4 regions of the Streptomyces diastaticus subsp. diastaticus genome follow, and region 2 is predicted to be linked to each of the others. Evidence: riboswitches for the same ligand, from Rfam matches in the RefSeq annotation. Region 2 holds a riboswitch; each other region holds the start of a gene.
What was found. Region 2 has a riboswitch for cobalamin ahead of Sdia_RS18210 (ABC transporter substrate-binding protein). Riboswitches for the same ligand answer to the same signal wherever they lie in the genome.
Positions count from the first base shown of each region.

Region 1 (7,019 bases), 2.0 Mb from region 2:
CGCTGATGCTCGCCACCGTGGTGCCCCGCTGGCGACTGGTCCCCGTCCCCGAGACCGACCCGGCGCCCCGCATCGGGATCACCCTCCAGCCCAAGCGCGCCGTCTTCCGGGTCGAGCGCCGCTGACCCGGGGCGCGCCGCGGACACCGACGCCCGCCGCCCGGCCCCCGGGAGGGGCCGGGCGTCGGGCGTCGGGCGTCCGCCCGGGCGGGCCCGGTCAGAAGTCGTCGTCGAAGGAGACGGTGCCCTCGACCGCGACCTGGTAGGCCGAGACACGGCGCTCGAAGAAGTTGGTCAGCTCCTGCACACCCTGGAGCTCCATGAAGGAGAACGGGTTCTGCGAGCCGTACACCGGGGCGAAGCCCAGCCGGGTGAGCCGCTGGTCGGCGACGCACTCCAGGTACTCGCGCATCGACTCGGTGTTCATGCCGGGCAGGCCCTCGCCGCACAGGTCGCGGGCGAACTGGAGCTCCGCCTCGACCGCCTCCTTCAGCATCGCGACGACCTGCTCCTGGAGCCTGTCGTCGAACAGCTCCGGCTCCTCCTTGCGGACCGTGTCGACCACGTCGAAGGCGAAGCTCATGTGCATCGTCTCGTCGCGGAAGACCCAGTTGGTGCCGGTCGCCAGCCCGTGCAGCAGCCCGCGCGAGCGGAACCAGTACACGTAGGCGAACGCCCCGTAGAAGAACAGCCCCTCGATGCAGGCGGCGAAGCAGATCAGGTTGAGCAGGAACTTGCGGCGGTCCGCCTGGCTCTCCAGCTGGTCCAGCTTGTCCACCGAGTCCATCCAGCGGAAGCAGAACTCCGCCTTCTCGCGGATCGAGGGGATGTTCTCCACCGCCGCGAAGGCGTCCGCGCGGTCCGCCGGGTCGGGCAGGTAGGTGTCGAGCAGCGTCAGGTAGAACTGGACGTGCACGGCCTCCTCGAAGAGCTGCCGGCTCAGGTAGAGCCGCGCCTCGGGGGAGTTGATGTGCTTGTACAGGGTGAGCACGAGGTTGTTGGCGACGATCGAGTCACCCGTGGCGAAGAACGCGACCAGCCGCCCGATCAGGTGCTGCTCCCCCGGGGAGAGCTTCGCCAGGTCGGCCACGTCGGAGTGGAGGTCGACCTCCTCGACGGTCCAGGTGTTCTTGATCGCGTCCCGGTAGCGTTCGTAGAAGTCGGGGTACCGCATGGGACGCAGGGTCAGCTCGAAGCCGGGGTCGAGCAGGTTCTTCGCCGTGCCCACGGTGTGCGCGTTCGCTGCCGGGGTGGTGTCGGGGGTGGTCATTACTGGCATGCCTCGCAGGACTCGGGGTTCTCCAGGGAGCAGGCGACGGCATCCGCTTCGGGGGCCGCCTGCGCCGGGACGGTGGCGGTGGCGGAGCCGCCGGCGGCGCGGGCGATCCGCGTGGCCGGACGGGACCGCAGGTAGTACGTGGTCTTCAGCCCCTTCTTCCAGGCGTACGCGTACATCGAGCTGAGCTTGCCGATGGTGGGCGTCTCCATGAACAGGTTCAGCGACTGGCTCTGGTCCAGGAACGGGGTCCGGGCGGCCGCCATGTCGATCAGGCCGCGCTGCGGCAGTTCCCACGCGGTGCGGTACAGCGCACGCAGCTCCTCGGGCACCCAGGCGAAGCCCTGCACCGAACCGCTGGCCTCGCGCAGCGCCTCGCGGGTCCGCGCGTCCCAGACGCCGAGCCGCTTCAGGTCCTCGACCAGGTAGGAGTTGACCTGGAGGAACTCGCCGCTGAGGGTCTCGCGCTTGAAGAGGTTGGAGACCTGCGGCTCGATGCACTCGTAGACACCGGCGATCGAGGCGATGGTGGCCGTCGGGGCGATCGCGAGGAGCAGCGCGTTGCGCATGCCGCTCCGCGCGACCCGGGCGCGCAGCGCCTCCCACCGCTGTGGCCAGGCCAGGTCGGTGTCGTAGTGGTCCGGATGGAGCACACCCTGAGCGGTGCGGGTGCGGTCCCAGTTGGGCAGCGGCCCGTTCCTCTCGGCGAGTTCGCAGGAGGTCTCGTACGCGGTGAGCATGATGCGCTCGGCGATCCGGGTGGAGAGCCGGCGGGCCTCGGGGGAGTCGAAGGGGAGCCGGAGCTGGAAGAAGACGTCCTGGAGGCCCATGGCTCCCAGGCCCACCGGCCGCCAGCGGGAGTTGGAGCGCTCGGCCTGCTCGGTCGGGTAGAAGTTGATGTCGACCACGCGGTCGAGGAAGACCACGGCGGTGCGCACCGCCTCGTCCAGCCGCTCCCAGTCGAGGGCGCCGCCGGTGACGAAGGCGCCGAGGTTGACCGAGCCGAGGTTGCAGACGGCCGTCTCACCGTCGTCGGTGACCTCCAGGATCTCGGTGCAGAGGTTCGAGGAGTGCACGGTGTGGCCGGGCAGCGCCGTCTGGTTGGCGGTGCGGTTGGAGGCGTCCTTGAAGGTCATCCAGCCGTTGCCGGTCTGGGCGAGGGTGCGCATCATCCGGCCGTACAGCTCACGCGCCGGGATGGTCCGCTTGGCGAGTCCCGCGGCCTCGGCCGCGCGGTAGGCCGCGTCGAAGGCCGCCCCCCACAGGTCGGTCAGCTCGGGGACGTCCGAGGGGGAGAAGAGCGACCAGTCGGCGTCGGCGTCGACCCGGCGCATGAACTCGTCGGGGATCCAGTGCGCGAGGTTGAGGTTGTGGGTGCGCCGGGCGTCCTCCCCGGTGTTGTCGCGCAGCTCCAGGAACTCCTCGATGTCGGCGTGCCAGGTCTCCAGGTAGACCGCGGCCGCGCCCTTGCGCCGGCCGCCCTGGTTGACGGCGGCCACCGAGGCGTCGAGCGTGTTGAGGAACGGCACGATGCCGTTGGAGTGCCCGTTGGTACCGCGGATCAGCGAACCCCGGGCGCGGATGCGGGAGTAGGCCAGGCCGATGCCGCCGGCGTGCTTGGAGAGCCGGGCGACCTGGTGGTACCGGTCGTAGATCGACTCCAGCTCGTCCTTGGGGGAGTCCAGCAGGTAGCAGGAGGACATCTGCGGGTGCCGGGTGCCGGAGTTGAAGAGGGTGGGGGAGGAGGGCAGGTAGGAGAGGGCACTCATCAGCCGGTAGAGCGAGGCGACCTCGTCGAGGGCCTGGACCGACTCGTCCGCGGCGAGTCCGCAGGCGACGCGCAGCATGAAGTGCTGGGGTGTCTCGATGACCTGGCGGGTGTGCGGGTGGCGCAGCAGGTAGCGGCTGTGCACGGTGCGCAGGCCGAAGTAGCCGAAGCGGTCGTCGGCCGCCGGATCGACCAGGGCGTCGAGCCGCTCGGCGTGCGCGGTCACGAAAGCGGCGGTGCGGTCCGCGATCAGGCCCTCGCGGTGGCCGGTGGCGACCGACTCGGTGAAGGCGGTGACGCCCTGGCCCGCGGCCTCCTCGGCGATGGTGCGGGTCAGCAGGCGGGCGGCGAGCCGCGAGTAGGCGGGGTCCTCGGAGATCAGACCGGCGGCGGCCTCCGTCGCGAGGGACCGCAGCTCGGCCTCGTCCGAGGCGGCGTTGCGGCCCCGGAGCGCGGCGGCGGCGACCCGGCCGGGGTCGGTGTCGGGGAGATCCGCGGTGAGGTCGGTGAGGGTACGCAGCAGCGCGCCCCCGGGGCCCTGGATCTCCTCGGCCCGCACCTCGGCCGTCGACGGATCGGCTGGCGCGATGGTCATGAAGCTCTCCCTCGCTCGGCACGGAGCCACGCGGAGGGCAGCGGATACGACGGGCGGCCGGGCTCTGGGGCACACGGCTCCGCACGCGTCCGCGAGCCCATTCCACGAGGCCCGGACGACATCGGCACCCGGGCCGGACGGCCGGGGTGCGCCGTCGGCAGGTCCTCGGACTCGCGGGCGCGCAGAAGCGCACCAACACACCGTTGCGGGACAGTTCCGGACTTCCACCGGATTCCCCTGCGGCGACAGCGAGCATGAGCATACATCTTGTGCCGCGCTCGGGAAGCGGCCCCATATCTTGTGTCGGGTGTGCCGTGAGGTGGGCCATTCGACCCACCCGTACCGGATGCCCGAACCGGGCGGAGGACCCCTCGGACAGGGCCCGGACGCCCGCCGGAAGGGCCCGGGAGCAGCACCGGGAAGGCCCTGGGCGGCGCCTTCCGGTAGAGCCCGCGCGGGACGCCTCCCGGAAGCGCGTGAAGCGGCGCGACGGCCTCGGAGAGCGTACGCGCACGGGCTCCGGGCCCGGGTGCCAGGGGCCGCGTGACGGTACCCGAGGGCGAGGCCGGCGACAGGGCGGTGCGACGCGGTCCGGGCTGGACGAGGGGACGACTCGGTTCGGGCGGTGGACGTGGGGCGCCGGCGGTGCGGCACGGTCCTGGCCGGGGGCGTGAGCCGGCCCAGACGAGGGGAGCCGGCCCGGTGCCGTCGAAAGGGCCCGCCCCGGTCCGGGCCCGAGGCCGTGCCCCCTCGCCGGAGACCGGCCGGACCGTCCGCCGGGCCTTCGCGCGTACCGCCCCGGTCAGGCCGGGAAACGGCGAAGCCGCCGACCCCGGGAGGGCCGGCGGCTTCGCCGTGCGGTCAGCAGCAGCGGAATCCGTCCCGTGGATCCGCCTCGCGGGCGTCCATGCGGCTGCGTTCGAACTGCCTGCGGGTCATCACCTCGGCGTCCGGGTCGTGGCGCCGGAGGTGCGCGGCGTACTTCTCGTACGCCGTCTCGCCCGACACCTCCCGGACGTACCAGCCGATCCAGCGCGCGCCGGCGCGCAGGCGGTGCGCCAGGACGCCAAGGCGGCCGGGGCGGTGGGCCGCCTCGCCGCTCATGCCTTGCCGCCGCCCTGCCCGGCGGGGGCGTCGCCGGCGCCGTCGTCGGCCGAGACGGGGGCCCCGGCGCCGACCAGGGCCAGTTCGGCCTTCTCCTCGGCGGTGGGGAACATCCCCGCCGGGGCGACGATCTTCGACTGCTCGAAGGGCGCCTCGGCCATCTTGACCGACTCGGGCCTGCGGATCGCGTTGTAGCTGACGCGGCCCGCGTCGACCAGGACGATGATGATCAGCACCGCGAAGACGATCGACAGGACTCCGTCCACGGTGGAGTTGGTCACCACGGTGTGCATGTCGCTCATCGACTTGGCCGGAGCCAGCACCTCGCCCGCGTCGATGCCGTCCTGGTACTTGGCGCGCTGGGCGAAGAAGCCGATGGCCGGGTTGTCCGAGAAGACCTTCTGCCAGCTCGCGGTGAGCGTGACCGCCACGTCCCAGACGAGCGGGACACCCGTCACCCAGGCCCACTTGAGGCGGCCCGACTTGATCAGCAGCGTGGTGCAGACGGCGAGCGCGACGGCGGCCAGCAACTGGTTGGCGATACCGAAGAGCGGGAAGAGCTGGTTGATGCCGCCCAGCGGGTCGTGCACGCCGACCCAGAGGAAGTAGCCCCAGCAGCCGACCACGACCGCCGAGGTCAGCCAGACGCCCGGCCACCAGCTGACGCGGCGCATCGGCTTCCAGACGTTGCCCAGGGTGTCCTGGAGCATGAAGCGGCCGACCCGCGTCCCGGCGTCGACGGTGGTGAGGATGAAGAGCGCCTCGAACATGATCGCGAAGTGGTACCAGAACGCCTTCATCCCGGCGCCGCCGAGTGCCGACGCGAAGATCTCCGCCATGCCCAGGGCGAAGGTCGGCGCGCCACCGGTGCGGGACAGCAGGGAGGCCTCCTCGACGTCCTTCGCCGCCTGGGCCAGTTGGTCCGGGCTGATGGTGAAGCCGAGGTTGGCGACCGCCTCCGAGGCGCTGTTGACCGTGTCGCCGAGGACACCGGCCGGGGAGTTGATGGCGAAGTAGAGGCCCGGGTCGATGATGCAGGCGGCGATCATCGCCATGATGGCGACGAAGGACTCGGTGAGCATCGCGCCGTAGCCGATCATCCGGATCTGGGTCTCCTTCTGGACCATCTTCGGGGTGGTGCCCGAGGAGACCAGGGAGTGGAAGCCGGAGAGCGCGCCGCAGGCGATGGTGATGAAGACGAACGGGAAGAGCGAGCCGGAGAAGACCGGGCCCGCGCCGCTGGTCGCGAAGGAGGTGACGCCGTCCATCTTCAGCGTCGGCATCGCGATGACGACGCAGACCGCCATCAGCACGATGGTGCCGACCTTCATGAAGGTGGAGAGGTAGTCACGCGGGGCGAGCAGCATCCAGACCGGCAGCACCGAGGCGAAGAAGCCGTAGACCACCATCCAGATGACCAGGGTGCCCGGCTCCAGGGTGAAGAAGTCCGCCATGGAGGACTCCGCGACCCAGCCGCCGCCCACGATCGCCAGCAGCAGGAGGGCGACGCCGAGGACGGAGACCTCGGTGACCTTGCCCGGGCGCATCGTGCGCAGGTAGACGCCCATGAAGAGGGCGATCGGGATGGTCATGCCGATGGAGAAGACCCCCCACGGCGAACCGGCCAGCGCGTTGACGATGACGAGGGCCAGCACCGCCAGCAGGATGATCATGATCATGAAGACCGCGATCAGGGCGGCGACACCGCCGACCGGGCCGATCTCGTCCCGGGCCATCTGGCCGAGCGAACGGCCGTTGCGGCGGGTGGAGAAGAAGAGGGTGACCATGTCCTGGACGGCGCCGGCGAAGATCACGCCCGCCACGATCCAGATGGTGCCCGGCAGGTACCCCATCTGTGCCGCCAGGATCGGGCCGACGAGCGGACCCGCTCCGGCGATGGCCGCGAAGTGGTGGCCGAAGAGCACCCGGCGGTCGGTCGGCTGGAAATCGACCCCGTTGTCCAGGCGCTCCGCCGGCGTGGCCCGGTCCTTGTCGACCTTCAGGACCTTGTTGGCGATGAAGCGCGCGTAGAAGCGGTACGCGATGGCGTAGGAGCCGAGGGCCGCCGCCAGCATCCAGATGGCGGAGATCTCCTCGCCCCGGGAGAGCGCCAGCACGCTCCAGGCGATGGCGCCGACCACGGCGACCAGCGTCCAGACGGCGATGGACTTGGCGGACAGCTTCCGGTTTCCGGAGGCGGGTGGAGCCGGCTCGGCCATGATGGTCCCCTCACATGAGCGCAGGTGGACCCACCTGCGCTGAACTCCTGCAATGCGT
Region 1 covers NZ_BLLN01000005.1:2,094,165-2,101,183, reverse strand. Annotated here, with positions in the region: gene Sdia_RS26390 (bifunctional albaflavenone monooxygenase/terpene synthase) at 1-125, shown strand, start outside; gene Sdia_RS26385 (ribonucleotide-diphosphate reductase subunit beta) at 217-1,269, opposite strand; gene Sdia_RS26380 (ribonucleoside-diphosphate reductase subunit alpha) at 1,269-3,638, opposite strand; cobalamin riboswitch at 3,778-3,900, opposite strand; gene Sdia_RS26375 (YbdD/YjiX family protein) at 4,500-4,742, opposite strand; gene Sdia_RS26370 (carbon starvation CstA family protein) at 4,739-6,961, opposite strand.
Region 1: linked by a shared signal. The riboswitch ahead of Sdia_RS26380 (ribonucleoside-diphosphate reductase subunit alpha) and the one ahead of Sdia_RS18210 (ABC transporter substrate-binding protein) in region 2 are both predicted to bind cobalamin.

Region 2 (7,019 bases):
TGCTGGAGGCCCACCCTCTTTCCCCGGTCCTGACGTCGATGCCCGGCGTCGGCGTCAGGACCGCCGCTGTCCTGCTGGTCACCGTCGGCGACGGCACCAGCTTCCCCACCGCTGCCCACCTGGCCTCCTACGCCGGCCTCGCCCCCACCACGAAGCAGTCGGGAACCTCGATCCACGGCGAACACGCACCCCGAGGCGGCAATCGGCAACTCAAACGGGCGATGTTCCTGTCCGCCTTCGCCTGCATGAACGCCGATCCCGTCTCTCGCGCCTACTACGACCGCCAGCGAGCCCGCGGCAAGACCCACACCCAGGCCCTCCTCCGCCTCGCCCGCCAGCGCATCAGCGTCCTGTTCGCCATGCTCCGCGACGGCACCTTCTACCAATCCCGGACACCGAAGGACGTTGAACTCGCCGCATAACCCCACCATCACGAACCACCCCAAATCCGGCAGGGATGCCTTGACGAACGACATAGAGGCACCCCCCCCGCACCGGCCGCGAGCCCCTCGGCCCCGGCACCGCCATCGAGCGCACGCTCGCCGAACGCGGCTACACCGCCCCCGCCTCCGGCGGCACCATCTGCGACCAGGGGCCGGACATTGCCGCCGCCGTCGCCCCCGCTCTTGCCCGCCACACCACCGCCACCTCCTTCGACGCCGACGCCGGCCGCCTCGACATCACCGCGACCAGCCCCTCCCACGCCACCCAAGCCCGCCTCATGGCCGGTCTCCCTCACCAACGCTGCCAACAACCACGCTGCCGGCACCCTGATGAGAACCCATCCGCGTCCTCAACCCCAACGCCCGCGCCATCGACCCCGCCCAGGTCGAGGCCCGCCCCACTCCGACATCGCGCGGACCGACCCGCACCCGAGAGAACGCCTCCGCCGGCTACCGCGAGACCCTCGCCGCCCACCAGGCCTACCACCACCCCCAGCTCACCGACCCCGCCATCCACGCCGCCGCCGAGCGCCAACTCCGCGAAGCCGGCCGCGAACCCCAGCACCACTTCCGCCCCGCCCAGGAAGCCGCCGCAGCCGCGCGCCAGCAGGCCGCCCGCACCAAGCACCCCGACACTATCCGCGCCGGAGCGATCCTCAAGGCACGCAAGGACCGCGCCGCCCGCGCCGCCGACTCCGGGAGCACCGCCGACACCGACCGGACGCGCCGAATCGCCGGCTGAGCAGCGACCGAGATACGAGTTCAGCAACCACGTCAGCCGACAGGCCCGCGACCCTCCGGTCGCTGATGATTGCTGCACGAGACGCGTTTCCCACCACATGACCATGATCGACGATCAGGTGTCCGACGTCTCACCGCTTACCGTGCACGAGCTCGTTAGCCGAGGTCCTGATGCGGACTTCCTCCGCTCACGCTGGAGAGGGCATCGTCATCCTCGGGGCACGGCATCAACGGGGTACCTCCGCTCGAGCGGAGAGGACACGTTGTGGCCGGCAAGCCCCGCCGCAGGTCACACCTCTGGCACGGAGCATCCCCGCGGGCGCGGGGCCGACCTGTTCTCGCCGACCCCGCCACGTGGAGTGTGTCGCAATCCTTGAACCGGCCGCGATGGGCTCCCGACCTGCGGTTTTGCGCGTGCGTATTATGTGCGGTGTGGGCATTACGGGCGATATCTTGACGCCGGAATGGCGCTCGATCTGATGAGGCGTCAGGAGGCCTGCTGGACAGGTCAGACCCCGTCCGGATGGCGAGTGTCGATGCGGCGTCGAGGGCGGGCGACGCTCAGGGCGGAGCTGCTGCTTCCTGCTCGTCAGATCCCGGAAGAGACCAGGCAACCCTGTGACCTGCTGCGTTAGGGGGCTGCGCCCCGCTGACCTGCGCGAATGACCTTTCGACTGTTGCACGCTCGTGCCGGTTGATGGAGCGGAAGTCCCAGAGAAGTCCCAGAGGGCTCCCACCGCTCGTGGACGATCTTTCGGCTCTGTACGGCGGCATCGAGTCTTCGAAGCGCCGGTCATCGATGAGGAGGCCGACACCTGGATGGTGAACGGTCGGCGCTCGGCCGGTACCGAGCGGGACCGGAACGTCCACGATTCCGCGACGTCCGAGCCGACCAGGGCTCCGTCCGAGTCGGCAGAAGCGTCCGGCATAATGCGGGCCGTACACATGAGCGACGGGAACCAGGAAGCCGGTGCGAATCCGGCGCGGTCCCGCCACTGTGACCGGGGAGCGAACCCCATGCCCCACGGCCGTATGGCCGGAAGGCGGGGAGAGCGGTGATCCGGCAGCCAGGAGACTGGCCCGTCGCTTCACCGACCGTCCGGGGGCGTGGACTCCTCAGGAAGAGGTTCACGATGCGTGTCAGGGCCCGCCGCGCGGCCTGCGCAGTGCCTCCCTCCGGGACCCGTCCGGCGACCAGGGGAAGGCCCCGCACACCATGACACCCTCCTTCGCGCGCCGTCGCCTGCTCACCGGGGCGGGAGCCCTCGCCGCCGGAACCCTCCTGGCGGGGTGTTCCTCCGGTGGTGACGGCGGCTCGTCGGGCAGCCGCCGGCTGCGCGCCGCCTTCAGCGCGGGCGGCTCGCAGGAGACCCTCGACCCGCACATCGCGCCGCTCTTCGTCGACCAGGCCCGTTCCAAGGCGCTGTACGACAGCGTGCTGACGTACAAGGACGACATGTCCGTGCAGGCCCGGCTCGCCGAACGCTGGGAGAGCGACCGGTCCGGCAGCCGCTGGACGATACGGCTGCGCTCCGACGCCCGCTTCCACGACGGCAGCCCCGTCACCGCCGCCGACGTCCTGTGGAACTACCGGCGCATAGCCGACCCGGCCACCGGAGCCGCCGCCCAGCAGCTCTTCTCCGGCGTCGACTTCGAGGCGAGCACCGCCAAGGGCAGGGATCTCACTCTCGTTCTGCAGGGGCCGGACTTCGAGTTCCCGGCGGCCCTCGGCGCCCCCGGCACCGAGATCGTCCCGAAGGACACCAAGGACTTTGCGAAGCCCGTCGGCTCCGGTCCCTTCCGGTACGGCTCCTTCACACCCGGCGGCAAGGCCCTGTTCACCGCCTGGGCCGACCACTGGGACGGCGGACCGAGCATCGAGGAACTGGAGTTCGTGCCCGTCAACGACGAGCGGGCCCGCCTAAACGCCCTGCTGTCCGGCCAGGTCGACTACGCCCACGACCTGACGGCGGCCTCCGCGAGCCGCGTCGGCGACCGCGACGGGCTCGCGGTCCTGCGCAGCAGGCTCAGCACCATGCAGGCCGTCCTGCTGCGCCTGTCCCGCGCCCCCTTCGACGACGCCCGTCTCGTCCAGGCGTTCACCCTCGGACTCGACCGGGACCGGCTGGTCGAGGTCGCCCTGTCCGGCCACGGCACCGTGGGCAACGACCTCTTCGGTATGGGGCTGCGCGCCTACCCCGACGACCCGCCCCCGCGCGAACGCGACGTCGACCGCGCCCGTGCCCTCGTCAAGGCGGCCGGCGCCGAGGGACTGACGGTCGCGCTGGAGACGAGCGACGCCGACCCCACCTGGCGCAACGCCTCCGCCCTCATCGCCGACCAGCTCAAGGACATCGGCCTGAAGGTCACCCCGCACGTCCGTTCCGCCGCCACCTACTTCGGCGAGGTCAAGGACAAGGGCGTCGCCTTCCACAGCCGCACGGCCACCCTCCCCGTTGTCACTCACCTGCGGTCCCGGCTGCGCAGCGACGCCGCGAACAACCTCATGGGCTATGAGGACGCCACCTTCGACCGTCTGCTCGCCCAGGCCACCGCCACCCGCGACGAGAAGACCCGCCTGGAACTCCTCGACCGCGCCCAGCGCCGTGCCCGGGACCGCGACGGCCAACTGGTGTGGGCCTTCAGCGACTGGAACATCGGCCACAGCGACGCCGTCACCGGACTGCGGGCCGCGCCGCCCAACTCCTGCGACTGGGCCCGGTTCGACCGCGTGAAGCTCGGCTGAGGGCGCGTCGTACGTGACGCGGTACCCGCCGCAGAAGTCGCCCGGAACTCCACCCGACGCCGGCCTGCGGTCCCCACGCGGACACCGCCGCCGGCTCTCGGGCACCGCCCGCTACACGCTGATCCGGACGGCGACGGCAATGCTCCAGGCAGCCTTCGTGCTGGTCGCCGTGTTCGTCCTCACCTCGCTGCTGCCGGGTGACAGCGTGGATGCCGTCCTGGGCGAACAGGGCACCTCCGAACAGCAGCGCCTGGCCCGCGCCGAACTCGGGCTGGACGAGCCCGCCTGGACCAGGTTCGTCCACTGGGTGTCCGACCTGGGTCACGCCGACCTGGGTCACTCCCTGGTCACCGGCCTGCCCGTCACGGACGAGATCGGCAGCAGGTTCGCGGCGACGGCGGTCCTCGCCGGCGCGGCGCTGGCGGTCCTCGTCCCGCTCGCCCTCGCGCTGGGCCTGCTGACCGGACTGCGCGAGGGCTCCCTGGCGGACCGGGTACTCAACGCCTCGACACTCGCCCTGCACGCCGTACCGGAGTTCGTCCTCGGTCTGCTGCTGACCGCCTGGCTCAGCGTCGGCCTCGGGCTGCTGCCCGCCACTGCCGCCGGACTGCGCGGCTCCGAGATCCTCACCGAACCGGCCGTCCTGATCCTGCCGGTCGGCGTCCTGGTCGCCCGGCAGCTGTGCGACCTCGCCCGGCAGATCCGCATCGGCGTGGCGGCGCAGACGGGCGGTCCCGTCGTCCGCCACCTGCGCCTGCTCGGCCTGCCCGAGCGCACGATCGTGCTCCGGCACGTCCTGCCCGGCTGCCTCGCCCCTTCCGTGCAGCAACTGGCACGCTGCGTCGACGGACTGCTCGGCGGCACCGTCGTCATCGAGTCGCTGTTCGCCGTGGGTGGCCTCGGTACCGGGTTCGTCGAGTCCGTGCAGGACCGCGACATCCCGGCCGTCCAGGGCTACGCCCTGCTGTTCGCGGCGACCGCGCTGACCGTCAACCTCCTCGCCGACCTGACCGCGGCCCGCCTGACCCCCCAACGGGAGGAACGCGCGTGACCGTCTCCCCGCCCGGCCCCCGTCCGCGCCGCCTCGGCGCCGCGTGCCTGGACGGACTCGCCCTCGTACTGCTGGGCGTACCGGTGCTGCTCGCCATCCTGGGACCCGGCCTCGCCGGTTCCACCGCACCCGACGCCGCACCGCTCCTGCCGCCCGGCGCGGGCCATGTCCTGGGCACGGACGTCCTCGGCCGGGACGTTCTCGCGCTCGTCCTCAGCGGCGGACGCTCCGTGCTGGCCATGACGCTGGCCGCGCTCCTGACCGCCGGCGCGGTGGGCCTGCCGCTCGGTCTCTTCGCGGCCGGGACCCGCCGCCGCTGGGCCGACGAGACGGTCATGCGGGGCCTGGACGTGCTGCTGGCCTTCCCCGCCCTCCTGCTCGTGATGACGCTGGCGGCCTCGGGACACCAGGACGCCACGACGCTGGTCGTCATCGCCGCGGTGGTACAGGTACCGGCCGTCACCCGCCTGGTGCGCGCCACGGCCCTCGCCCCCGGGTGCCGTACGGCGGTGGAGGCTATGCGGATGCAGGGCGCGCCATGGCACCACATCCAGGGACGCTACGTCCTGCGGAGGGTGGGCGCACCGCTGATCACGGACGCGGGCAACCGCGGCACGATGATCCTCGCGCTGCTGGCCTCCGCCAACTTCCTCGGCCTCGGCCTGCCCACCGACGCACCCGACTGGGCCGTCCTGGTCGAGCGCAACGCCGAGGCCCTGTTCCTCCAGCCGTACGCCGTCCTCGTCCCGGCCGTGCTGCTCACCTCCCTCGCCGTCGGCGGCAACCTCACCGCGGACCGTCTCCTGGGCCGGACCCGACGCGCCCAGATCTTCACCGGCACAGTTCCGAAGGCCGGCGGTGCCGACCCGGCCGCCACGGATCGCGCCTCGGCGACCACCCGTTCACAGACGGCCCGTGCGCTCCACCCCGGGGCCGCCCTCGGTAGCGGGTTCGCCCCCGGCGCCGTCCGTCCTGACCACGAGCTCGCGCCGGGGCCCGCAGCGGAGCCCCTGTTGGTCTGCCGCGGACTCACGGCCCGCACATCCGCCGGCGCCACGCTTCTCCATGACGTTTCTCTGGAACTGGGCCAAGGCCGCTGCCTCGCCCTCGTCGGCCCCTCGGGCAGCGGCAAGACCACCCTCGGCCTGGCTGTCCTCGCCCTCACCCACCCCGGCCTCAGCCTCACCGGCAGCGTCCGCCTGAACGGCACCGACCTCCTGGCCCTGTCACCGCGCGAGCTGCGAGCCGCCCGCGCCGGAACCGTCGCCCACCTGCCCCAGGACCCCGCCTCCGTCCTGGATCCGGCCCGACGCGTCGGAGCGGTCCTGCGGGAGCTCGCCGCGCTCCACCACAGCCGGGATGCGTCACCCGCCGGTTCGGTGCGGCGCCGCCGCCGAGTTGCTGCCGCCGAAGACGTTCGGCGGGCCCTGCGCTCCGCTGGGCTCCCCGAGGACGGACCGCTCACCCGACGGCACCCGCACCGCCTCTCCGGTGGACAGCAGCAGCGCATGGCCCTGGCCACCGCCCTGGTCACGCGCCCCCGGCTGCTCGTCCTCGACGAACCCACCAGCGGCCTCGACGAGCACACGACCGCGCTCCTCACCCGTAGCCTGCGGGACCTCATGAGCGACGGCACGGCGCTGCTGCTCATCACCCACGACGCGCGCCTGGCCGGCGAACTGGCCGACGAGACGGTGGTGCTGCAAGACGGTCGAGTCTTCCGCCGCGAGACGGCCGGACGGCCCCCGGTGCCGGCCGAGGGGGCGCGGGAACACTCCGGCCCCTGCGTTCCGCCGCCAGCACCCGAAGGGGCTTCGGACGGGGTACGCGCGCACCGGCTCACCGTCATCGGGGACGACCCGTCCCGCCCCCGACTCTCCCCGGTCGATCTGGTCTTTCCGCCCGGCAGTCGCACCGTGGTCACCGGACTCTCCGGTGCGGGCAAGACCACCCTGGCCCGCGCCCTCGCAGGACTGACCCCGGCCACCGCGGGCCGAGTCGAGCACCGGGGGACGGTGCTTGCCGCTGTCGCGGAGCG
Region 2 covers NZ_BLLN01000005.1:77,273-84,291, reverse strand. Annotated here, with positions in the region: gene Sdia_RS18215 (IS110 family RNA-guided transposase) at 1-422, shown strand, start outside; cobalamin riboswitch at 2,102-2,282, shown strand; gene Sdia_RS18210 (ABC transporter substrate-binding protein) at 2,401-3,930, shown strand; gene Sdia_RS18205 (ABC transporter permease) at 3,995-4,981, shown strand; gene Sdia_RS29800 (ABC transporter ATP-binding protein/permease) at 4,978-7,019, shown strand, end outside.

Region 3 (7,019 bases), 470 kb from region 2:
CAGCCTGGTCACCGCCGCCGTCCACGCCCTGTCCGACGCTCCCCGCCGACGGGCGAGGGCGCGGGGGCGTGGGGGCGCGGCCGGCGTCGAACGGCCGCCGTCAGGGCCCGGACCGCGCGGTCGCCCCGCCCGGCGGGCGACGGGCCCCGGCCGGCGCCACCTGGTGGAGGAACCACTCCAGGACAGCCCGGACGGCCTCGCCCTGGCCGGCGAGGACCTCCAGGGGGAAGGAGGGGCGCAGGTCGAGTTTGGCCTCCGCCAGGTCGACGCCTTCCACCGCGTTGAACCGCTCCAACAGCGCACGGCGTGTCGGCTCGTCGTCGAAGGGCGGCCGCCGCTTGAGGTGCTGGAACACCACCTCGACGGTGCCGCTCACCGGGTAGAGCGCGACCGGCCACAGGGCACGCGGCCCGTGCGGTCCCCGGCCCTCCACCATCGGGAGGCAACTGGTCTCGTTGCCCTTGCCGTAGACGTGGTGGCCGCCCGACTCCTCCCAGGACCGGAGCACGGCCAGCACACCCTCGACGACCTCGGGCGGCTGGTGGTCCCGGAGGAGCGCCTGGAAGCGGGCGGCCGCGCCCGGCCCACCCTGCTCCGCGCTTCGGGCCGCCGGCACGGGGACACTCTCCTCGGACGCCTCACGGCCCACCAGCACGGCGAGGTCGGCGGCGGTCAGGCGGTGCGCTCTGCTCGCCCGCCCGTTGCCGTCGAAGGGAACCCCTTCCGCCTCCAGTATTTTCACGGGGTCGCCGGAGTACCGGTCGTCGCCCCAGCGGAAACCGCCCGCGATCCGTCCGCCCGCGGTCAGCACCCGGTAGGGGCAGTGCAGACCGGTCCTGGCGGCCAGGTGGTTCCCGACGGCGACGGCGCTGGTGCCGATGGCCGCGGCCAGGTCGCCGTACGACGTCCACGTGCCGGCCGGCACGGCCGACAGGATGTCGCGCAGCTCCCGCCATCCCGCCCACTCGTCGTCGGCCCGGGCGATCCCCTCCAGCGGTCCCGGCCACAGCCGCACGGCGCGATCCGCCAGTTCCTCGGCCCGGGCGGCGATCTCCGCGCGCCCCCACCGCTCCTCGGCGGCGATCCGCTGGTTCATCCGCAGGGCACTGGCGTCCAGCAGTTCCTGCTTCCGGCGGAACGGGTGGTTGGACAGCTTCGCGTTCTCCCCTGTGAGGGTCAGGTTCCCGAGCGTGTGCACGAGCAGGCCGTGGAGTTCCTCGGGGCTCTCGCCGTCGCCGGCCTCCTCGGCCAGCAGGTCGAACCACTGCTGGGCCGGGCGCTGCGGCAGGACGTGCTCGACGGTGAGGTTCGCCAGGGCGTAGTCGACCGGCTCGCTCGACCCGTAGCTCTCCTCCAGCCTGCGCAGGATCTGGAAGCGCTGGCCGGCACGGCCGCTCTTGTAGAATGGGCGGGTGCGGATCGCCTCCCGGACGGTGTCATCACCGGGCCAGGCCCGTGGGCCGGTGCGGTGGCGGGACAGCAGGCGCCGCACCGCCTCGGCCGGGGAGCCGTCCTCGCCGAGTTCCCTGGGGAGTTCCATGAACACCCGGTTGCTGCCCGTCGTGGAGAGGCCCGCGAGGAGCCGGCGCACCATGTAGCTCTCGGCGTAGGCGAGCGCGGCCGCCGCGTCCTCGGCCGTGGCGCGGCCCTCGTCCATCAGGTCGAGGAGGTGCAGGGCGAGCGGATAGTGCACCTGGCCACCCCACCGAGCCAGGCGTTCCAGCACGGTACGCATCCGCGGGTGCGGCTCCCGTGCGGGTTCCACGACGCGCATCAGCCGCTCGGCGCGGACGGCGAGGCGGACGATCTCGCCCGCCAGCGCCTCCTCGTCGTCGACCAGCGGTTCCAGGCGCTTCTTCTGGTCCCGGTAGATGTCGCCCTGGCGGGCCCGGCTGTTGCCGGCGACGACCAGGTCGAGCCAGACCAGCAGTTCGAGGTTGTCCGGGCCGAGCAGCTCCTGCATGGGCAGCCACCACTTGCGGTGGACCTCCTCCCCCTTGGCGGGCAGGTACATGAAGAGGTAGTTGCGCAGCAGGTCGCTCTGGCTCAGTCCCACACCCGTGTTGTTGATCGACTCGAAGATCCGGTAGACGTTGTCGCCCTCCGCCGCGGTGATCGCGACGATGGACAGGCAGCCGCCCAGCACGGATTCCACGGCGTCCAGCCAGACCGCCCCGCCGCTCTCCGCGCCGTCGGCCAGCACCGCGCCGAAGAAGCGGTACGCGGCACCCACGTTCCCCGCGCCACCGGCCTTGGGCAGGGTGTCCAGGCAGGCGGTGAACGCCTCCCGGTCGGCCTGGGTCGGCAGCAGCCGGTAACGGTCCAGGCCGTCCTGATAGGCGTTGACCAGGAGCAGGTCGTTGATCTTCGCCGCCCTCCGCTCCTCCCCGCGGCCACGGAACTGGTCGCGCAGAGCGGTGAAGGCGAGCATGAGTGTGGTCATCCGCTGCTGGCCGTCGACCACGAGCCAGCGCCGCATGCCCCCGGCCGCGACCCGCTCGGGAGCCAGCACCACCGACCCGAGGAAGTGCCCGCCGGCAGCGCCGCCCTGCTGCCGGTCCTCGACGGTCTCGAGCACGTCGGCCCACAACTGTCGCAGCTCTTCCCGCTGCCAGCTGTACGTGCGCTGGTACAGGGGGACCTGGAACTGCTGCTCCCCCTGGACGAGCTTGCTGAACGTGGTTTCCTGAGCGTGCACGCGCGTACCCTCCCCGACCGATGCGCCGAGGCGCCATTCTCGCCCACGGCGCGAGGTGATCGACCGGAACGCCCGCACGCGTCACCTCTCCGGTGCGCCCCTCGCCAGGACGCAGTCGCCGCACGGGGAGCCGTTCGGCGCGAGGTGGTAGAGGCAGCAACTGCGGCGGCGGAAGGCGAAGCCGGGGGTGGTGAGCGTGCCGGTTCCCGCCAGGTGTCCGGTAACCAGGAGCCTGGTCGTGAGGGCGGTGAGCGGGCCGTGCGCTCCGGGGCGGGCCGTCAGCACGGCGCGGGCTGCTTCGGCGAGCGCCGAGGCGGAGTTGCCGTCCAGCAGGCGCGGAGCGATCTTGACGCGCAGACCGTCGGCCAGGCCCAGCAGGTGCGACGCCGCCTGCGCGTACAGGGCGTCGGCGGCGGTGGCGTCCAGGCTGTCGACGCGCCAGCCGGCCGGACGCGGCAGCCGCAGCGCGGGGCCCTCGTCGGCCCGCTGGAGTTCCGTGAGGTCCAGCACGATGCCGTGCAGCACGGCGGTGGCCAGGAGTGGCGACCAGAGGCGGGCCGCGTGGCCGAGCTGGGCGATGGAGACGCCGACGCGCGGCTCCCGGGTGCGGTGGCGGCGCGCCACGGCAGCGACGAGGTCGGTGCATCCGGCGGCGTGGGAACGGGCGAGCGGATGCCAGCCCTCGTTCGGACCGCCGGCCCGCAGGACGAAGAAGCCGCCGAGCCCGGCCACTTCGGCCAGTGCGGCGGTGACAGCGCCGGCCGGGGCCCGGGCGTCGGCGGGCAGGCCCGACGCGAGCGGGTACGCGCCGGGCCGCCCGCCCTGGCCTGTCAACGGGCCGTTCGCCGTCGCGGTGGCGTGACGGTGTGGAGGTCGAGGATGTCCGGCAGGGGAGCCACGCCGGGGCCGCCGGCGCGTGCCCAGGCGGCGATGTCCTCGGTGGCCTCAGGGTCGTTGACCAGTCCCAGCCAGACGGGCCGGGCGCCGTTCGCCCGGCCCTGCGCGGAAGGCTGGACCACGACGACGTTGGCCTGCTCGCACACGTCGAGGCAGTCGGAGACCCGTACCGGCACCTGGGCACGCAGCCGCGCGGTCTGGGCGGCGTGGTCGATTCCGGGCACCTTCGCGGTACCGCAGCAGCAGTCGCGGCAGACCACGACCCGGCAGGGGGCCGGTTCCCGGCTGGGCGGGACGGTGGCGGCGGGCATACGGCATCGTTCCTCTCTCCGGGGAGATCCGCCCCGGGGTGGTGTCGAGGAGGCGACCGCGTGAGTCTCCTGGCTCTCGGGTCGTCGCCCACCCCGCGCCTTCCCACCCGGTCAGGGCAGTGGTCGTGTGCGGGGCTCGCTCGCCGATCACAGTGGCGGGACCGCGCCGGATTTCCACCGGCTTCCTCGTTCCGCCGTCGCCTTTCTGCGCCTCATCCTTCCATCCCGGCCGGTCCGCCGTCCGCCGGGGGACGTAGGTGAGTGCGCGGCCGCCGGGGTACACGCCGGAGCGGTGCGAGGACGCCTCGCCGGAAACAGCCAGGGGCTGCGCGGACGGGCTCTCCCGGACCACTCGCTCCCGGGTGGTTCATGGCGACATGTCAACCGACCATGATCCCTCACCCGAGGTCGGTCGAGGACAACTCCCTGGCGGCCTCACACACGGCACCGGCGGTCACCGGACGGCCCCCGAGCGGAACGCGCGAGCGCTGACAGCCGTCCCGCGCGACGACGACGGGCGAAGGGGCGGGCGGACTCCCTTACGCTCTGACCGGAGGTGGGAATGTGGATGCCGGAACGGTGGCTTTACGGGTGGGGTCGGCTGCGATCACCCCGTTGGTCAGGAAACTCTTCCGGAAGGAGCAGCCAGGCGCGGGCCTGGTGGCCGAACCGGTGCGGATCGGTTCGCTGGTCTCCTTCCGGGGTGAGAAGCGCGCACTGACCGTCGACGATCTCGAGAAGCTGGTGTGGCGGCTGCTGGAGCGAGCGGTGGCAGCGGCTGGACCTCATGACACTCCCGCGCCCGGCGAACACGAGGCCGTGGTCCGGTCCCTGGCGCTCTCCCTGTACCGGCTCGGTGACCTGGAGATGGACGACGTCCAGGCCGTGGCGCTCGGGCCTGAGAAGCTGGCGGCCACTCTGAGCGCGAGGCCACACGACCTTCTGTCCGAGGATGCCGATCAGCTCCACGACCAGTTGCTCCAGGTGGCCTGCCTGCACATCATCGACTTCTTCACCAGGCGTTCCACGTTCGTGGCCCGCACTTTGGTGGAGGAGGCCCGACAGACCCGGCGCCTGGTCGAGGCCATCGACTCACTCACGCAACGTCTCCCCACCCGGTACACCGAGGACGCCGGCTTCGAGGAGCGCTATCGGCGGCACCTGGTCCAGCGGCACGGGCGCCTCACCGTCTTCGGCATCGAGGTGGACGACGACTGGCCCTTGGACGACGCCTACTTGAGCCTGGAGGCGGTGGACGGCAAGACGCAGCGGACGGATACCGAAGCCTCAGCCGATCACGGCCGGCCGGCCGACCGGCCAGAGCGGGCCGAGCAGGCTCTCGCGGGCAGGGAGAGGGTGTTGCTGCGCGGTGTCGCCGGTGCCGGCAAGACCACTCTTGTGCAGTGGCTGGCCGTCACCACCGCTGAACGCCGCCCCAGCAGAGACCTGGCCCACCTCTTCGGACGCGTGCCGTTCGTCCTGCCCTTGCGCTCTCTCACCCGTGCGGGGCGGGAACTCCCCACTCCCTCCGACTTCCTGACAGCGGTCGGGTGTCCGCACACGGCGCCGTCCGGGTGGGCGGAGCGCGTCCTCACCGCCGGGCGCGCCCTGCTTCTGGTGGACGGCATCGACGAGGTACCGGAATCGCAGCGGGACGGCACGCGCCGATGGCTGCGCGACCTGCTCCGCGAGTTCCCCGGCAACGTCTGGCTGGTGACCGCACGGCCCTCGGCGGTCCGCGAGAACTGGCTGGGCGCCGACGAGTTCCACGAACTCTCCCTGACGCCGATGAACGGTGAGGACGTCACCACCTTCATCAACCGCTGGCATGCCGCAGCCGGAAACGCTCAGGAGGAGGCCGACCGCCTGATCGCGACCGTCCGCAGCAGGCAGGACCTCTCAAGGCTGGCGACCAACCCCCTGATGTGCGCCCTGATCTGCGCCCTGCACCGGACCAGCCGAGGCTTTCTGCCCCGAGGACGCGAGGAGTTGTACGAGGCGGGTCTACGCATGCTGCTGGAACGGCGCGACCTGCAGCGGAGCATCGACGACGGCGTGCAGATGGATTACAGGTCCCAGGTTCTGCTTCTGGAAAGGCTGGCCTACTGGCTGATCCGCAACGGCCACTCCCAGATGGACCGGGAGGACGCCATCGCTCTCATCGACCAGACCCTGCCCGCCATGAACCGCGCGGTGGTCACCGCGTCCTCCGCCGAGGAGGTGTACCGGCGTCTGCTGACCCGCTCCGGCCTGCTCCGTGAGCCCGCCGAGGGTGTGGTCGACTTCGTGCACCGCACCTTCCAGGACTATCTCGCTGCCAGGGCCGTCATCGAACACCGCGACTTCTCCCTCCTCGTACGCAACGCCCACCTGGACCAGTGGGAGGACGTCGTCCGCATGGCCGTCGCACACGGCAGGCCCCACGAACGCGGGCGCCTGCTCACCCAGTTGCTCAGGCGCGGTGACAAGGTGGGCCGACACCGTGTCCGGCTGCATCTTCTCGCCGCCGCCTGCCTGGAACACGCCACCGAACTGGATCCAGAAGTGCGCCAGGAGGTGGAACTGCGCGCGGCAGCTCTTTTGCCGCCCAGGACCTACAGCGAGGCGAAGGCGCTGGCCGAGGTGGGGCATGTGACCCTGGAACTCCTCCCGGGCCCGGAGGGGCTGACCGAGCACGAGGCGGCGGCCGTCGTCTGCGCGGCCGCCCTGGTGGGAACCGACACGGCTCTGCCGAAACTTGCCGAGTACCGGGACCATCCCTCCCCGAACGTCAGGAACGTCATACTCAGCGAATGGGGCGAATTCGACCACGCGAGGTACCAGAAGGCCATTCTGTCCGGCCTTTCATTGGAAGGAAGACCACACCTCCTGGTGCGCACGCACACCGAACTCGCGGCCTTCTCGCATTTCCCTCCCCACCCCTACGTGGCACTGTTCGGACCCTTCACGGGCCCTGAGATCACGCGGGCGCTGTGCGACAAGAACATCGAGGAGCTCTCACTGAGCTGTGAGCGCCTCACCCACCTCGACTTTCTCCAGGCGTACCGCCACCTGGGCCGTCTCTCTCTCATCGACGGCCCCATGGTCGCCGATCTCTCCCCCGTCGTGGAGTT
Region 3 covers NZ_BLLN01000005.1:546,742-553,760, forward strand. Annotated here, with positions in the region: gene Sdia_RS20005 (GmrSD restriction endonuclease domain-containing protein) at 101-2,698, opposite strand; gene Sdia_RS20010 ((2Fe-2S)-binding protein) at 2,780-3,484, opposite strand; gene Sdia_RS20015 (hypothetical protein) at 3,529-3,906, opposite strand; cobalamin riboswitch at 3,970-4,093, opposite strand; gene Sdia_RS20020 (NACHT domain-containing protein) at 4,498-7,019, shown strand, end outside.
Region 3: linked by a shared signal. The riboswitch ahead of Sdia_RS20015 (hypothetical protein) and the one ahead of Sdia_RS18210 (ABC transporter substrate-binding protein) in region 2 are both predicted to bind cobalamin.

Region 4 (7,019 bases), on a different contig from region 2:
CGCTGGACACCGGCAGCGCCGGCCCGGACGCGGGTGCCGGTCTCATCCTCGGCCTGATCGCCGCGCTGATCCTGGCGGGCGCCGCCGTCGCCACTCCGCTGGTCCCCGCGCTCAAGGGCGCCCTCATCGGCGCTCCCAAGCCGCAGACCCCGCAGCCGTACGGCGGTCAGCCGCAGGGCGGTTACGGCTACCCGGGCGCCCCGCAGCAGCCCTACGGCGCCCAGCCCGGCCAGCCCCAGTCGTACGGCGGCCAGCCCTTCGACGCCCAGCAGGCCCAGGGCCAGCAGGCGCCCCAGCCGCAGCAGCAGGCACAGCCTCAGGCGCCGTCGCAGGGCGGGGAGTTCGCGCCGTTCTGGTTCGCGGTGCCGGTGGCCCGCCCGCTCTACGGCGAGGACGGCGCGCCGACGCCGATCGCCGAACTGGCCCCGGGCAACTGGTACCTGGCGGTCGAGCAGCGCGGTGCGGCGCTGATCGCGCAGACCCAGGAGGGCCGCCGCGGCGTCCTCCAGGACACCACGGGCATCCAGCGCGGCTGACCGCGCGGCCCCACGAGGCGGCCCCGCCCTCCGGAGAGATCCGGAGGGCGGGGCCGCTTCGCGTGCAGGGGGTGCGGTGCGGGTCAGCAGCACTCGGGGGCGGGGCCGGCCGGGAGCCGGGCGCCGGAGAACACGGCGCAGGTCGGCTCGTCACCGCCGAGCGCGGCGACCGCGAGGAGCAGCGACCCGGCGGTCCAGGTGGTGAGTTCGCGCGGCCAGACGGTGTCGTCCTCGAAGACGTACCCGGTCCAGTACAGGCCGCTCGCGGCGTCGCGCAGGTGCTGGACGGACTGGAGGATCTCCAGGGCCCGGTCGGACTCGCCGATCACCCAGAGGGTGAGGGCCAGTTCGCAGCTCTCGCCGCCGGTGACCCACGGGTTGGGCACGACGCAGCGCACGCCGAGCTTCGGGACGACGAAGCGGTCCCAGCCCTCGTCGATGCGGGCCTTGGCCTCCTCGCCGGTGACGGCGCCGCCGAGGACGGGGTAGTACCAGTCCATCGAGTAGCGGTCCTTGTCGAGGAACCGCTCGGGGTGGCGGCGGATCGCGTGGGCGAGCAGGCCGGTGGCGCGTTCCCAGTCGGGCCGGGGCTCCTCGCGCTGCTCGGCGATGGCCAGGGCGCAGCGCAGCGCCTGGTGGATGGAGGAGGAGCCGGTGAGCAGCGCGTCGGTGACGGCGGTGCCGTCGGCCTCGCGCTTCCAGCCGATCTGCCCGCCGGGCTGCTGGAGGGCGAGGACGTGCTCGACGGCGGCGGCGACCACCGGCCACATCCGGTCGAGGAAGGCGTCGTCGCCGGTGGCCAGGTAGTGGTGCCAGACGCCGACCGCGACATAGGCGGTGAAGTTGGACTCACGGCCCCGGTCGGTGGGTTCCTCGGCCACGCCGTCGGCGTACGCGGCGTACCAGGACCCGTCGGGAAGCTGATGGCGGGCCAGCCAGTCGTAGGCGCGCGCGGCGGCCTCGTGCTCGCCGGCGGCGTCGAGCGCCATGGCGGTCTCGGTGTGGTCCCACGGGTCGAGGTGGTGCCCGCGGAACCACGGTATGGCTCCGTCGGCGCGCTGCACGGAGAGCAGGCCGGCGACGGTGGCGCGGGCCTGCTGCTCGGTGAGGACCCCGGGCAGGACCAGGTGCTCCGTCCGGGGCGACGTCACTTGGCGGCCGCCGTCGGGGTGTGCGGCTTGGTGGCGTAGGCGACGAAGCTCTTGCCGACGACCGGGTTGAGCAGTTGCTCGGCGACCCGCGTCAGGGCGGGCTTCTTCATGATGTCCCAGACCAGCAGCTTGTGGTACGCCCGCACCGGCAGCGCCTTGTCGTTGTCGACGCCGAAGGCGCACTTGAGCCACCAGTAGGGGCTGTGCAGGGCGTGCGCGTGGTGGGTGCCGTAGGGCTTGAGGCCCGCGCCGCGCATCTTGGCGATCAGTTCGTCGGCCTTGTAGATGCGGATGTGGCCGCCCTCGACCTCGTGGTACTCGTCCGAGAGAGCCCAGCAGATCTTCTCGGGTCCGTAGCGGGGCACGGTGACGGCGATGCGGCCGCCGGGCTTGAGCACGCGGACCATCTCGGCGAGGACGCCCTTGTCGTCGGGGATGTGCTCCATCACCTCGGAGATGATGACGACGTCGAAGGACTCGTCGGGGAAGGGCAGGTTGAGGGCGTCGCCCTCCATCGCGGTGGCGGTGGCTCCGGCGGGGGCCTCACCGGCCTCCTTCATCGCCGCGAACCAGGTGGCGACCTCGCGGATCTCCTCGGCGTTCTGGTCCAGCGCGACCACCTGCGCGCCGCGCCGGTAGCACTCGAAGGCGTGGCGGCCCGCGCCGCAGCCCAGATCGAGCACGCGGTCGCCTGCGGCGAGCGGGAAGCGGGTGAAGTCGACGGTCAGCACGTGGACCTGCTTTCGCGGTCGGGTCGGGCGGTGGTGGCCGGGGCGGCGGGGCGGCCCGGGCTCCCGGCGATGGCCTGGCGGTAGTGGGCGACCGTGCCGAGGGCGGCCTGGCGCCAGGTGAACTTGGCGAGGACGCGGGCGCGGCCCGCGGTGCCGAGGCGGCGGCGCAGCCCGGGGTCGGCGAGGAGCCTGCCGAGGGCGGTGGCGAGGGCTCCGGCGTCGCCGGGCGGCACGGCGAGGCAGGTGTCGCCGTCGGCCCCGGCGACCTCGGGGATGGCGCCGCCGGTGGTGGCGACCAGCGGGGTGCCGGTGGCCATGGCCTCGGCGGCGGGCAGCGAGAACCCCTCGTAGAGGGAGGGGACGCAGGCGATCTCGGCGGAGCGGATCAGGTCGACCAGTTCGGTGTCGCTGATGCCCTTGACGAACTCGATGGCGCCGGTCAGGCCGAACCGCTCGATGGCCTGGGCGACGGGCCCGTCCTCGGCGGGGCGTCCGACGACGACCAGGTGGGCGTCGGGGTTCTCGGTGCGGAGTTTGGCGAGCGCCTCCACCAGGTGGACGAGGCCCTTGAGCGGCACGTCGGCGCTGGAGGTGGTGACGATCCTGCCGGGCACCTCGGCGACGGACGGGTCGGGCGAGAAGAGGTCGGTGTCGGCACCGATGTGGACGACGTGGACCCGCTCGGGGCGGACGCCGAAATGGCCGACGATCTCCTGACGGGAGGTACCGGAGACGGTGAGCACCGAGGGCAGCTTCCGGGCGACACGTTTCTGCATCCGCGTGAAGCCGTACCAGCGGCGGACCGAGAGGCGGCGCGTGAAGGAGCCGGCGGCGGCCAGCTCCAGCTGCCGGTCGACGGTGATGGGGTGGTGCACGGTGGTGACGAGCGGGGCGCCGAGCGCGCGGGCACCGCCGAGCAGGCCGTAGCCGAGCGTCTGGTTGTCGTGGATCACGTCGAACCGCCCGGCGAGGGCCGCGAGGTGACGGCGGGCGCGCAGGCTGAAGGTGAGCGGCTCGGGGAAGCCGCCGGTCCACATGGTGGCGACCTCCAGCGCGTCCACCCAGTCGCGGTACTCGCCACGGCCCGGGGTGCGGAACGGGTCGGGCTGGCGGTAGAGGTCGAGGCTGGCCAGCTCGGTCAGCTCGACACCCTCGTCGAGGACGGGGTAGGGCTGGGCACCGATGACCTCGACGTGGTGGCCGAGGCGGGCCAGTTCGCGGGAGAGGTGGCGGACGTAGACACCCTGACCGCCGCAGAAGGGGTCGCCCTTGTAGGTGAGGAGGGCGATGCGCAGGGGCCGGCCCTCGTCCGCGGATCGATCGCCCGAGGCCGGTTCCGGGGCGGGTTCCTGTCGCGCGGGGTCCGCCTCCATGGCCTCAGCGGTCACTACCCGGCCCCCTTCTGCCAGCCCGACGTCCCGGGAGGTTACGCCGGGACTCCGATCCGCAACAAGTTCGGCGCGGTCGGTCTTGATCGTTCACGAAGCATCGAATCTACCGGCAGGTAGCCCGTTCAGGACCCCCGGAACAGGTGATTCGCACCACGGCCGGGACCGGGGCGCCGTACGGGCTCCCGGCCCCCGCGACCGCCCGGACGGCGGCCCCGGCCCACGGTCCGCCCGCACCGGTACAGTGACCGGGTCGTCGTCAGGACCGTGTGAGGGGAAGCCGGTGGGAATCCGGCGCTGACCCGCAGCCGTGAGCCGCCCGCCAGTCGGGCCGGCACAGCCGGAATGCCTCCTCGGACTCATGACCGGCTCACGCCGCCGGAGACCTCCGGCGGCCGGCACCGTCGAGGCATACGGAGCCGGAGCCCGGCGCTTGCGTGCGCCCGTGCCCGGCTTCCTTCAGGAGAGGGCTCCCACCCATGACCGTCCGTCGCAGCGCCCTGGCGCTCACCGCGCTGACCGCACTGACGGCGGCGTCGGCCGCCTTCGCTCCGGCCGCCGTCGCCGAGGACTCCCCCGCCCCGTCCGTCAAGAAGCTGCCCTCGGGCCTGTACGGCGACAGCGACCCGGCCTACGACGGCGTCTACCGCCAGTCCCTCGCGCTGCTCGCGCAGCACACCGCCGGGGTCGAGCCGGCCGCGAAGGCCGTCGACTGGCTGACCGGCCAGCAGTGTGAGGACGGTTCCTTCGCCCCGTTCCGCGCCGACCCGTCGTCCGACTGCGACGCGAAGACGCAGGTCGACACCAACCAGACGGCCACCGCCGTGCAGGCGCTCGCCGCGCTCGGCGGCCACGACGAGGCGGTCGGCAAGGCCGTCGACTGGCTGAAGGCGGCGCAGAACGACGACGGCGGCTGGGGGTACGTGCCCGGCGGCGACACCGACACCAACTCGACCTCGCTGGTGGTCGGCGCCCTCGCCGCCACCGGCACGAAGGCCGACACGGTCACCTCGAAGAAGGACAAGACCCCCGAGGACGCCCTGCTCGGCCTCAGCCTGAAGTGCGCCGACGGCGGGGCCTTCGCCTTCCAGCCGGAGAAGAACGGCGACCTCACCGCCAACGAGGACGCCACCGCCGCCGGAGTCCTCGGCGGCCTCGGCTCCTCCCTCGTCGTCACGGAGGGCGAGTCCGCCGCGCAGACCGCTTGCGAGAAGCCGGCCGACGCCCGCGCGGCCGCCGCCAACGGCGCCGCCCACCTCGCCGACGTCCTCAAGAAGGACGGCCACCTGACCTCCGCCATGCCGGGCGCCGAGGACCAGCCCGACACCGGCAACACCGCCGACGCGGTGACCGCGCTCCACGCGGCCGGGCTGACCGACGCCGCGAAGAAGCCGCTGGCCTGGCTGGAGAAGAACGGCCCGGCCTGGGCGAAGCAGTCCGGCCCGTCCGCCTGGGCCCAGCTCGTCCTGACCGCCCACGCCACCGGCACCGACCCTCGCTCCTTCGGCGGAACCGACCTGGTCGCCGGGTTGAACGCCACCGGCCCCGCGCCGAAGTCCGCGGAGGACACGCCCAGTGCCGAGGACTCCGCGAAGCAGGCGGCGGACGAGGACGGCCCGCAGATCAGCGTCTGGTGGATCGTCGGGGTCGGCCTGCTCGTCGGCGCGGGCGTCGGCCTGATGATCAGCCTGCGCAACAAGTCCGGCCGCAAGTGACCCCCGGCCTCGCCGCGTCCCGCCCCGCCCGCCGCACCCTGCGGGCGGGGTTCGCGCTGCTCCTCGGCCTGCTGGCGGCCGTGCTCCTGGCGGCACCCGCGCAGGCCGCCGGGTACCGGTACTGGTCGTTCTGGGAGCGCGAGGGCTCCACGTGGAGCTACGCCACCCAGGGACCGGCCCAGCTCCGCCCGGACGACGGCTCGGTGCAAGGGTTCCGGTTCGCGGTGAGCGCGGAGGCGGACGACTCCGCCGCGCCCCGCTCGAAGGCGGCCTTCGCCAAGATCTGCGAGGACACCGACGAGCGCGCGGGGCGCAAGCGGATCGCGCTCGTCCTCGACTTCGGCACCGCTGCCGACGCCCCCGGGGGCGAGCGCCCGCCGAAGCCCCGTACCGCCTGTGCCAGCGTGGAGGAGGACGCCAGTACCGCCGACGCGCTGGCGGCCGTCGCCCCGCCGCTGCGGTACGACTCCTCGGCGATGCTCTGCGCCATCGACGGCTACCCGGCGGCCGGGTGCGGCGAGCAGGTCCCGGGGGCGGGCAAGCCGTCCGCCGAGGCGTCCTCCGACGCCTCCCCCGGAACCGAGGAGGCGGACTCCGGTTCCGCTCCGGGTGGGGGCGGTCCTTCGGCCGGGCTCCTCGTCGGGGGCGGTGCGGTGGCCGTGCTGGGCGTGGCGGCCTTCTGGCAGTCCCGCCGCCGGCGCGGCTGAGCGGCTGGTCACGATGGCGCACGGCCCTCTTCAGCAGGCCCGCCGGCTACGCCCGGCACTGCTCGCCCCGCTCGCGACGCGCTCCAACGCGCTGCACGCCGGGGCGTGGTGGCTGTGGGCGCTGGGGCTGGCCGCGGCGGCCTCGCGGACCCGCAACCCGCTGCTGCTGGCCCTGCTGATCGGCGTCGCCGGGTACGTGGTCGCGGCGCGCCGCACCAGCTCGCCGTGGGCGCGCAGCTACGGCGCCTTCGTCAAGCTCGGCCTGGTGATCATCGCCATCAGGCTGCTCTTCGCCATGGTCCTGGGCTCACCGGTGCCGGGCACCCACGTGCTGTTCACCCTGCCCGAGGTACCGCTGCCGGAGTGGGCGCGCGGGGTGCGGCTCGGCGGCAGGGTGACCGCCGAGGGGCTGCTGTTCGCGCTGTACGACGCGTTGCGGCTGGCGACCCTGCTCATCTGCGTCGGTGCGGCCAACGCGCTGGCCAGCCCGGCGCGGTTGCTGAAGTCCCTGCCGGGCGCGCTGTACGAGGCGGGCGTCGCCGTGGTGGTCGCCATGACCTTCGCCCCGAACCTGGTCGCCGACGTCCGCCGGCTGCGCGCGGCCCGGCGGCTGCGCGGCCGGCCGGACCGGGGACTGCGCGGCCTGTTCCAGGTCGGGCTGCCCGTCCTGGAGGGGGCGCTGGAGCGGTCGGTCGCGCTGGCCGCCGCGATGGACGCGCGCGGGTACGGCCGGACCGCCGCCGTCCCGTCCGCCGTCCGGCGCACCACCGCCGTACTGACCGTGGGCGGCC
Region 4 covers NZ_BLLN01000003.1:353,562-360,580, reverse strand. Annotated here, with positions in the region: gene Sdia_RS10035 (hypothetical protein) at 1-536, shown strand, start outside; gene Sdia_RS10030 (prenyltransferase/squalene oxidase repeat-containing protein) at 620-1,687, opposite strand; gene Sdia_RS10025 (class I SAM-dependent methyltransferase) at 1,684-2,418, opposite strand; gene Sdia_RS10020 (glycosyltransferase family 4 protein) at 2,412-3,806, opposite strand; cobalamin riboswitch at 4,040-4,177, shown strand; gene Sdia_RS10015 (SCO2321 family membrane protein) at 4,286-5,521, shown strand; gene Sdia_RS10010 (SCO2322 family protein) at 5,518-6,228, shown strand; gene Sdia_RS10005 (CbiQ family ECF transporter T component) at 6,242-7,019, shown strand, end outside.
Region 4: linked by a shared signal. The riboswitch ahead of Sdia_RS10015 (SCO2321 family membrane protein) and the one ahead of Sdia_RS18210 (ABC transporter substrate-binding protein) in region 2 are both predicted to bind cobalamin.